2 regions of the Allobosea sp. NPDC055594 genome follow, and region 1 is predicted to be linked to the other one. Evidence: predicted binding sites of a transcription regulator. Region 1 holds the regulator's gene; the other holds the start of a gene.
What was found. Region 1 encodes PhoB, which activates phosphate uptake and scavenging genes when phosphate is short. Its sites were predicted from a motif close to TGTCATNNANCTGTCAT; they were not measured.

Region 2: ACWGRX_RS10285 (esterase-like activity of phytase family protein) is a predicted target of PhoB. The motif match lies at 2,037-2,053, and genes of this name have one in related genera.

Annotation. Positions count from the first base shown of each region.
Region 1 is NZ_JBSHIO010000004.1:341,298-345,505, reverse strand. It holds gene pstA (phosphate ABC transporter permease PstA) at 1-541, shown strand, start outside; gene pstB (phosphate ABC transporter ATP-binding protein PstB) at 566-1,372, shown strand; gene phoU (phosphate signaling complex protein PhoU) at 1,411-2,133, shown strand; gene phoB (phosphate regulon transcriptional regulator PhoB) at 2,163-2,861, shown strand; gene ACWGRX_RS11150 (YnfA family protein) at 2,909-3,256, opposite strand; gene ACWGRX_RS11145 (NUDIX hydrolase) at 3,253-3,693, opposite strand; gene ACWGRX_RS11140 (GcrA family cell cycle regulator) at 3,764-4,208, opposite strand, start outside.
Region 2 is NZ_JBSHIO010000004.1:156,987-161,194, reverse strand. It holds gene ACWGRX_RS10290 (class I SAM-dependent DNA methyltransferase) at 1-1,929, shown strand, start outside; gene ACWGRX_RS10285 (esterase-like activity of phytase family protein) at 2,115-3,485, shown strand; gene aspT (aspartate-alanine antiporter) at 3,534-4,208, opposite strand, start outside.

The DNA.
Region 1 (4,208 bases):
GCTCGCCAACCTGATCCGCTTCATCAACGACATCCTGCTCTCGGCGCCTTCGATCCTGATCGGCCTGTTCGTCTACGTCATCCTGGTCGAGCCCTTCCGCGGCTATTCCGGCTGGGCCGGCGGCGTCGCGCTCGGCATCATCGCGATCCCGGTGATCGTGCGCACCACCGAGGACATGCTGCGCCTCGTCCCGGCGCCGCTGCGCGAGGCCGGCTCTGCGCTCGGCGCCCCGCCTTCGGTGGTCATCACCGCGATCACCTGGCGGGCCGCGAAGTCCGGCATGGTCACCGGCATCCTGCTGGCGCTGGCGCGCATCGCCGGCGAGACGGCGCCGCTGCTCTTCACCGCGCTGAACAATAATTTCTGGTTCTCGCCGACCCTCGTCGGCGGCGTCTCCAACCTGCCGGTGACGATCTATCAGTTCGCCTCGGCCCCTTACGAGAACTGGCAGCAGCTCGCCTGGGCCGGTTCGCTGATCATCACCGTCTCGATCCTTTTGCTCTCGCTTATCGCCCGGCGCATCGTGCGCGGCGGCAAGTGAGCACCACGTCCGATCGGAAGGAACATGTCGATGCTCTCGACCCTGGAACTCAGCCCGCAGGTCCTCGACGCCCAGGCGCCGATCCGGATCGCGGTGAAGAACCTCGATTTCTACTATGGCGAGCACAAGGCGCTGAAGAACGTCAATCTCAGCTTCCGTGACCGCCACGTCACCGCGCTGATCGGCCCCTCCGGCTGCGGCAAGTCGACCCTGCTGCGCATCTTCAACCGGATCTACTCGCTCTATCCGGAGCAGCGCGCCACCGGCGAGGTCCTGCTCGACGGCCGCAACGTCATCTCCAACGATGTCGACGTCAACGAGCTGCGCTCGCGCATCGGCATGGTCTTCCAGAAGCCGACGCCCTTCCCGATGTCGATCTACGACAACGTCGCCTTCGGCATCCGCCTCTACGAGAAGCCGCCGAAATCGGAGCTCGACGACCGCGTCGAGGGCGCGCTGCGCCGCTCCGCCCTGTGGGACGAGGTCAAGGACAAGCTGAAGAGCTCCGGCATGGGGCTCTCCGGCGGCCAGCAGCAGCGCCTGTGCATCGCCCGCACCATCGCCCAGAAGCCCGAGGTGATCCTGTTCGACGAGCCGACCTCGGCCCTCGACCCGATCTCGACCGGCAAGATCGAGGACCTGCTGGAGCAGCTGAAGAGCGACTTCACCATCGTCATCGTCACCCACAACATGCAGCAGGCGGCGCGCGTCTCGCAGTACACCGCCTTCATGTATCTCGGCGAGGTCGTCGAGTTCGACGCGACCAACACTATCTTCATGAACCCCAACAAGAAGCAGACGCAGGACTACGTCACCGGCCGCTTCGGCTGAGCCCTGCCGTTCCGCTCGCCCTCGAAGGATTCGCCCCGATGTCCGACCATATCGTCCGCTCCTATGATGCCGACCTCGAAGGACTGCGCCGCAGCCTGGCCGAGATGGGCGGCATGTCCGAGCGCATGCTCGGCGACTCCACCGTGGCGCTGGTGCGCCGCGACACGGCGCTGGCCCAGAAGGTCATCACCGCCGACCAGCGGCTCGACAACCTCCAGCGCGATGTCGAGGAGAAGGCGGTGCTGACCATCGCCCGGCGCCAGCCGCTCGCCAACGACCTGCGCGAGCTGATCTCGGCGATCCGCATCGCCGCCGACATCGAGCGCGTCGGCGACCTCGCCAAGAACATCGCCAAGCGCGCGGTCGCGATCTCCGGCCAGTTCTCGCCGCCGCACCGCGCCGTGGTCGGGCTCGAGCATATGAGCCGCCTGGTCCAGGCGCAGCTCAAGGACGTGCTCGACGCCTATGCCGCCAGCAACGAGCAAAAGGCGATGGAGGTCTGGCGCCGCGACGACGAGATCGACGCGCTCTACACCTCGCTCTTCCGCGAGCTCCTGACCTATATGATGGAAGATCCGCGCAACATCACCTTCTGCACGCATCTTCTGTTCTGCGCCAAGAACGTCGAGCGCATCGGCGATCACACCACCAACATCGCCGAGACGATCCATTACCTGATCACCGGCCAGTCGGTGGAGGAGAGCCGGCCCAAGCTCGACACCACCAACATCCTGGTCGACCTGCCCGCGGCCAATGGCTGAGCGGATGGGCGCCTGAGCGGAGGCTCGACATGCCTGCACGCATCCTGATCGTCGAGGATGAGGAGCCGCTGACCCTGCTGCTCCGCTATAATCTCGAGGCCGAGGGCTTCGAGGTCGACACCGTCGCGCGCGGCGACGATGCCGAGCTGCATTTGCGCGACCATACCCCTGACCTCGTCCTGCTCGACTGGATGCTGCCCGGCCTTTCCGGCATCGAGCTCTGCCGGCGCCTGCGCGCCCGGCGCGACACGGAGCGGGTGCCGATCATCATGCTGACGGCGCGCGGCGAGGAGACCGAGCGGGTGCGCGGCCTCGCCACCGGCGCCGACGACTATGTGGTCAAGCCGTTCTCACTGCCCGAGCTGATCGCCCGCATCCAGGCGCTGCTGCGTCGGGTCAAGCCCGGCCATGTCGTCGGCATGCTGACCGCCGGCGATCTCGAGCTCGACCGGACGACGCGGCGGGTGCGCCGGGCAGGCGCCGAATTGCATCTCGGTCCGACCGAGTTCCGCCTGCTCGAATTCCTGATGCAGGCCCCGGGCCGGGTCTATTCGCGGGCCCAGCTGCTCGACGCCGTCTGGGGCCGCGACGTCTATATCGACGAGCGCACCGTTGACGTCCATGTCGGGCGCCTGCGCAAGGCGATCACCCCCGACGACGCCAAGGACCCGCTACGCACCGTGCGCGGCGCCGGCTACGCCTTCGACGAGACGTTCGCGCGAAGCTGAGCGCCAAGTCTGCCCTCATCCTTCGAGACGCAATCTGCGATCGCTCCTCAGGATGAGGGCTGGAGGTTCGACGCTCCGCGTGGCGCGGCGACGATCACCGCTGCGCCGGCGAGGCAAAGGGCTGCGCCCGTGAGGTCGAAACGGTCCGGCGGCACCTTCTCGACCAGCCACATCCAGCCCAGCGACGCGACGATGTAGACCCCGCCATAGGCGGCGAAGGCCCGGCCGGCGGCGGCGCTGTCGATCAGCGTCAAGAGCCAGGCGAAGAGCGCCAGCGCCAGAAGCCCCGGCAGCAGCCACCAGGCCGATTTGCCGAGCTTGAGCCAGGCCCAGAACGAGAAGCAGCCGGCGATCTCGGCCAGCGCGGCCCCCAGATAGATCGCGAAACTGGTCATGGCGCTGCGGCGAAGCTGGCCGCGAGCCGGGCGAAGACCGGACGGTAGGCTTCCGAGGCGAGCGGCGACAGCTCGCGGGCCTCGGCGAGGTCGAACCAGCGGATCTCGCTGTGCTCGTCATTGCTGATCCGGGCTTCGCCCACCCAGCCGGTCACCGCGAACAGATGCCACAGAGCCGGGGTGACGCCGTCGCTCTCGGTCGTCTCGATGGTGGTCAAGCGCGTGAAGCTGGTCGGCTCGATACCGATCTCCTCCTGCAATTCGCGTCTCAGTGCCTGCTCGATCGTCTCGTCGGGCTCGACATGCCCGCCGATCGTGTCCCAGCAGGACGGTCTGTTGCGGCGATGCGGGGCTCTCAGTCCGAGCAGGATGTCTCCGCCCCGGATCGTCAGGGCGCAGGCATATTCGACGGGCGCGGGACGTTCTGCGGTGCGCATCGGCGTCTCTCCACCAATGGAAAAGCCGGCCCGAGGGCCGGCTTCAATTCTTCTACACAGGGGTGCCGGGTCAGGCGCGCACCTTGCTGCGGTCGCGGCGCCGGTCGGCCGCCGGCTGGTAGGCGATGCGGGCATGATAGCCGCAATAGGGCATGCCGGTCAGCGAGCGGCCGCCGCAGAAGCGGAATTCCGGCGAGGTCGGGTCGCCCATCGGCCAGCGGCACATATATTCGCGCAGGTCCATGATGGTGACGCGCTCGGAGAACGGGATCACCACCTCCTCGGCCGGGGCCGCCGGGACGTGCTCCGCTTCCGGTTCCGCCTCGATCTCCGGGACGAATTGCGGGGCGAGCGCCGTGTTGCCGCGGGTCATGCCGCCGCTCGCGGCGGCAGGGCTCGCCATCGGATGGGCCGGCGGACGCGTCGTCGGCTTGCGCGGGCGCGGCGCGGCCGAGCCGGGATTCTTGGCGCGGCCCGAAAGGCCGAGGCGGTGGACCTTGCCGATGACAGCATTG
Region 2 (4,208 bases), 180 kb from region 1:
GCCTACGCGCCGCGCGAGCCGATCCTGCGGAAGCTGGCGCAGATCGTGCCCGGCGACGCGCTGCTGACCTGGGATGATTGGCCGGTGCCTTCGGTGGAGGCCGGCCGCGAGGTCGCGCCGGCCAATCCGCGTCCGCCGCCCTGGCCGGAGGCGGAGTTCATCGTCGGCAACCCGCCCTTCATCGGCGGCAAGGACCTGCGCCGGCGCCTCGGCGACGGCTATGTCGCGGCGCTGCGGCTGGCCTGGCCGCAGATGAACGAGAGCGCCGACCTCGTCATGTACTGGTGGGATCGGGCCGCCGCGCTGCTCACCGCACCGGGCACGGCGCTGCGGCGCTTCGGTTTCGTCACCACCAATTCGATCACCCAGCTCTTCCAGCGCCGCACGGTCGAGCGGCATCTCGATGCGCGGAGCCCGGTCTCGCTGCTGCTGGCGGTCGCCGACCATCCCTGGACCAAGGCCGGCAAGGACGCCGCCGCGGTACGCATCGCCATGACGGTGGCCGCCGCTGGCCAGCATGAGGGACGGCTGCTCGAAGTCATCGCGGAGACGGGTCTCGACAGCGATCAGCCGCAGATCGGCTTTGCTGAGCGGGCGGGCCGGATCAATGCCGACCTCACCATCGGTGCCGACGCCTCGCAGGCCCGGCCATTGCTTGCAAACGAGGCCCTGTGCTCGCCTGGCGTCAAGCTGCACGGGGCGGGCTTCATCGTCTCGCCGGACGCGGCGCAGGCGCTCGGCCTCGGCCGGCGGCCCGGGCTCGAAGCCCATATCCGGCCCTATCGGAACGGGCGCGATCTCACCGCCCGCCCGCGGGGCGCCCTGGTCGTCGACCTGCTCGGGCTCGATGCCGGCGAGGTCCGCGAGCGCTTCCCGGAGGTCTACCAGCACGTCAAGTTGACGGTGAAGGAGGCCAAGGATGCGACCGGCAGGCTTGTTGGCCGCGATGCCAACAACCGGCAGTCCTATCGCGATCTCTGGTGGGTCTTCGGGGAACCGCGCCGCGAATTGCGCCCGGCGCTTTCCGGCCTGCAGCGCTACATCGCAACGGTCGAAACCGCCAAGCATCGCGTCTTCCAGTTCCTCGACCAGGCGATCCTGCCGGACAACATGGTCATCGCGGTCGCGCTCTCCGACGCCTTCCATCTCGGCGTGCTGTCCTCGCACTTCCACGCGATCTGGAGCCTGCAGCAAGGCGGGACCTTGGAGGACCGGCCGCGCTATTCCAAATCGCGCTGCTTCGACCCTTTTCCCTTCCCCGACGCCACGGAGAGCCAGAAGCAGGTGATCCGCGAGCCGGCCGAGGCGCTCGACGCCTTGCGCAAGCAGGTGCTGGCGGCGCATCCCGGGCTGACGCTGACCGGGCTCTACAATGTCCATGACAAGATCCGGGCGGGTTTGCCGCTGACGCCCGGCGAGGAGAATCTCCGCGACCGCGGTCTCGTCCTGATCCTCGGCGAGCATCACGACGCCATCGATGCCGCGGTGGCCGCAGCCTATGGCTGGCCGGCCGATGCCGGAGCGGAGGAGGTGCTTTCCCGTCTGATCGCCCTCAACCGCGAGCGGCGCGGCGAGGAAGCGCGCGGCGCGGTGCGCTGGCTCCGGCCGGACTATCAGCGCCCGCGCTTCGGGGAAGGCGGGGGCATGGGCGAGCAGGTCGAGGCGGCCGAACTCTTGTCGCTGCCTACCGCCGCGGCCGGCCTGCCTGCCTTTCCAACCCAGCCGGTCGAGCGGGTCGCTGCCGTGCTCGCCGTCCTGGCCAGGGGCGGTGCGCCGCTCGATGCCGAGGCGATCGCCATGCAATTCCGGCAGGGGCTCAAGGTCCGCCCGGCCATTCGCGCCGTCCTCGTTTCGCTGGCGCGGGTCGGCGAAGTCTCGACGGCCGATGGCGGCAGGCGCTTCGGCCGCCGTTTCGCGGCGCAGGGTTAGAGCATTTTCGAGCGAAGTGGACACCGGTTCGCGTGAAGAAAATGCGATTGAAAAAGAGATCGAGCATTTCCGTGTTTCAGGGAAATGCTCAAAAACTGTCGCGCCAGCGTCACGCCGCTGTCGCGCGGCTGCAAACTCCGGGCGCGAAGCGGGGGCCTTCCGCTCTTCCCAACCCGGAGTCCTCCATGCGTCTGCGCCTCGCTGCCGTCCTGCTTCTCTCGTCCACCATGCTCGCCGGCGCTCAGGATGCGTCCCAGGGAGGCTCGAAGGAGTTCCCGGCCAAGCTGGTCGGTCACGCCTTGCTGCCGGCCAACACCATCATCCCGGCCCCGGCCGATGCGCCGGCCGACCTCAAGGTCTCCGGCAAGTTCATCACGCCCGGCAAACGCGTCGAGCAGGTCGGCACGGTGATGGGCACCTCGGTCGGGCGCCCGACCGGCCTTTCGACTCCCTTCGCCGGCCAGCCGGTGCAGGGCTTCTCTGGCATCCGTTCGCTGGGCAATGGCGAGTTCCTGGTGCTGACCGACAATGGTTTCGGAGCCAAGGCGAACTCGCCGGACGCGATGCTGTTCTTCCACCGCCTCAAGGCCGATTTCGAGGGCGGCAAGATCGAGCGCCTGGCGACCACCTTCCTGCACGATTCCGACAAGAAGGTGCCGTTCCGCATCGCCAATGAGGGCACCGAGAAGCGCTACCTGACCGGCGCCGATTTCGATCCGGAATCGATCCAGCCGATCGGCGACAAGATCTGGATCGCCGAGGAGTTCGGCCCCTATCTCATCCGCGTCGACCAGAGCGGCAAGGTCGAGGCGGTGTTCGAGACGCTCATCGACGGCAAGCCGGCCCGCTCGCCCGACCACTTCGCCGTCACCACGCCGGCTGCCCCGAACCTGCCGGTCGCGTTCAATGTCCGCCGCTCCAAGGGCTATGAGGGCATGGCGCAGTCGCCGGATGGTCGTTTCCTCTATCCGCTGCTCGAAGGCCCGCTCTGGAACGCCGAGACCAAGGGCAATGAGGAGCTCGACGGCAAGGAAGTGCTGCGCATCCTCGAATTCGACGTGCAGAACGAGAAGTGGACCGGCCGGTCCTGGTTCTTCCCGCTCGAGCAGAAGGGCCTCGCCATCGGCGACTTCAATATGATCGACAGCACTACAGCGCTGATCATCGAAAGGGATAACGGCGAAGGCACCGCCGACAAGGCCTGCGCTGCCGGCCAGAAGGGCCCGGACTGCTTCCACGACCTCGCCAAGTTCAAGCGCATCGTCAAGATCGAGATGAACGACGCCAATGTCGGCAAGGCCGTGCGCAAGATCGGCCATGTCGACCTGATGAAGATTGCCGATCCCGACAAGAAGGCGAAGCTGGGCGCCATCGACGGCGTGCTGCCCTTCCCCTTCTTCACCATCGAGAATGTCGACGTGGTCGATCTCGCCAAGGGCATCATCGTCGTCGGCAACGACAACAATCTGCCCTTCTCCTCGTCGCGCGACCCGAAGAAGGCCGACGACAACGAGCTGGTGCTGATCGAGGTCAAGGAACTGCTCGCCGCCAAGTGAGGCGCCAAACGAGGCGCTGAGCGCGCCGCAAAGCCGTCGCCGGGCTGCTCAGCCGATCAGCCCGGCCATGGCGACCACGACAGGCCCCATCAGCGGTAGCAGCACGTTCGAGATCGCATAGGTCACGGTGTAGCCGATCACCGGGATCGAGTTGCCGGCGAGCGAGACCAGGGCGCTGATCGAGGGCGTGCTGCAATGCTGGCCGGCAATGGCGCCGAGCAGGATCGGCCCCTCGATCCTGAGCAGATAATGGCCGATATAGAGCGAGGCCACCGCCGGCAGGGCCGAGACCAGGACGGAGAGCACCGGCAGGACGAGCCCGTATTGCTTGAGCAGGGCGAAGGCGTCCGGCCCGACCGAAAGCCCGACTGCGGCGATGAAGGTCGCCAGCCCGAAATCCTTCATGAAGGCGGCGGCCTCGGACGGGATCGCGCCGCTCTGCGGCCGGTGCATGTGCAGCCAGCCGAAGACCAGGCCGGAGACCAGCGCCCCGCCGCCCGTGCCGAGGGTGAGGTCGAGCGCCCCGATCTTCAGGCTGAGCTCGCCGAGCAGGAGCCCGGCGACGATGCCGAGCCCGAGCATGACGAAATCGGTCGCCGCGCTGGGCGAGAGCAGATGGCCGAGCTCCGGGCCGGCGCGGGCGATCGCATCCTCCGTACCGTACAGGGTCAGGATGTCGCCCTGTTCCAGGATGGTGCCCGGCAAGGCGGGGATGTTCTGGCC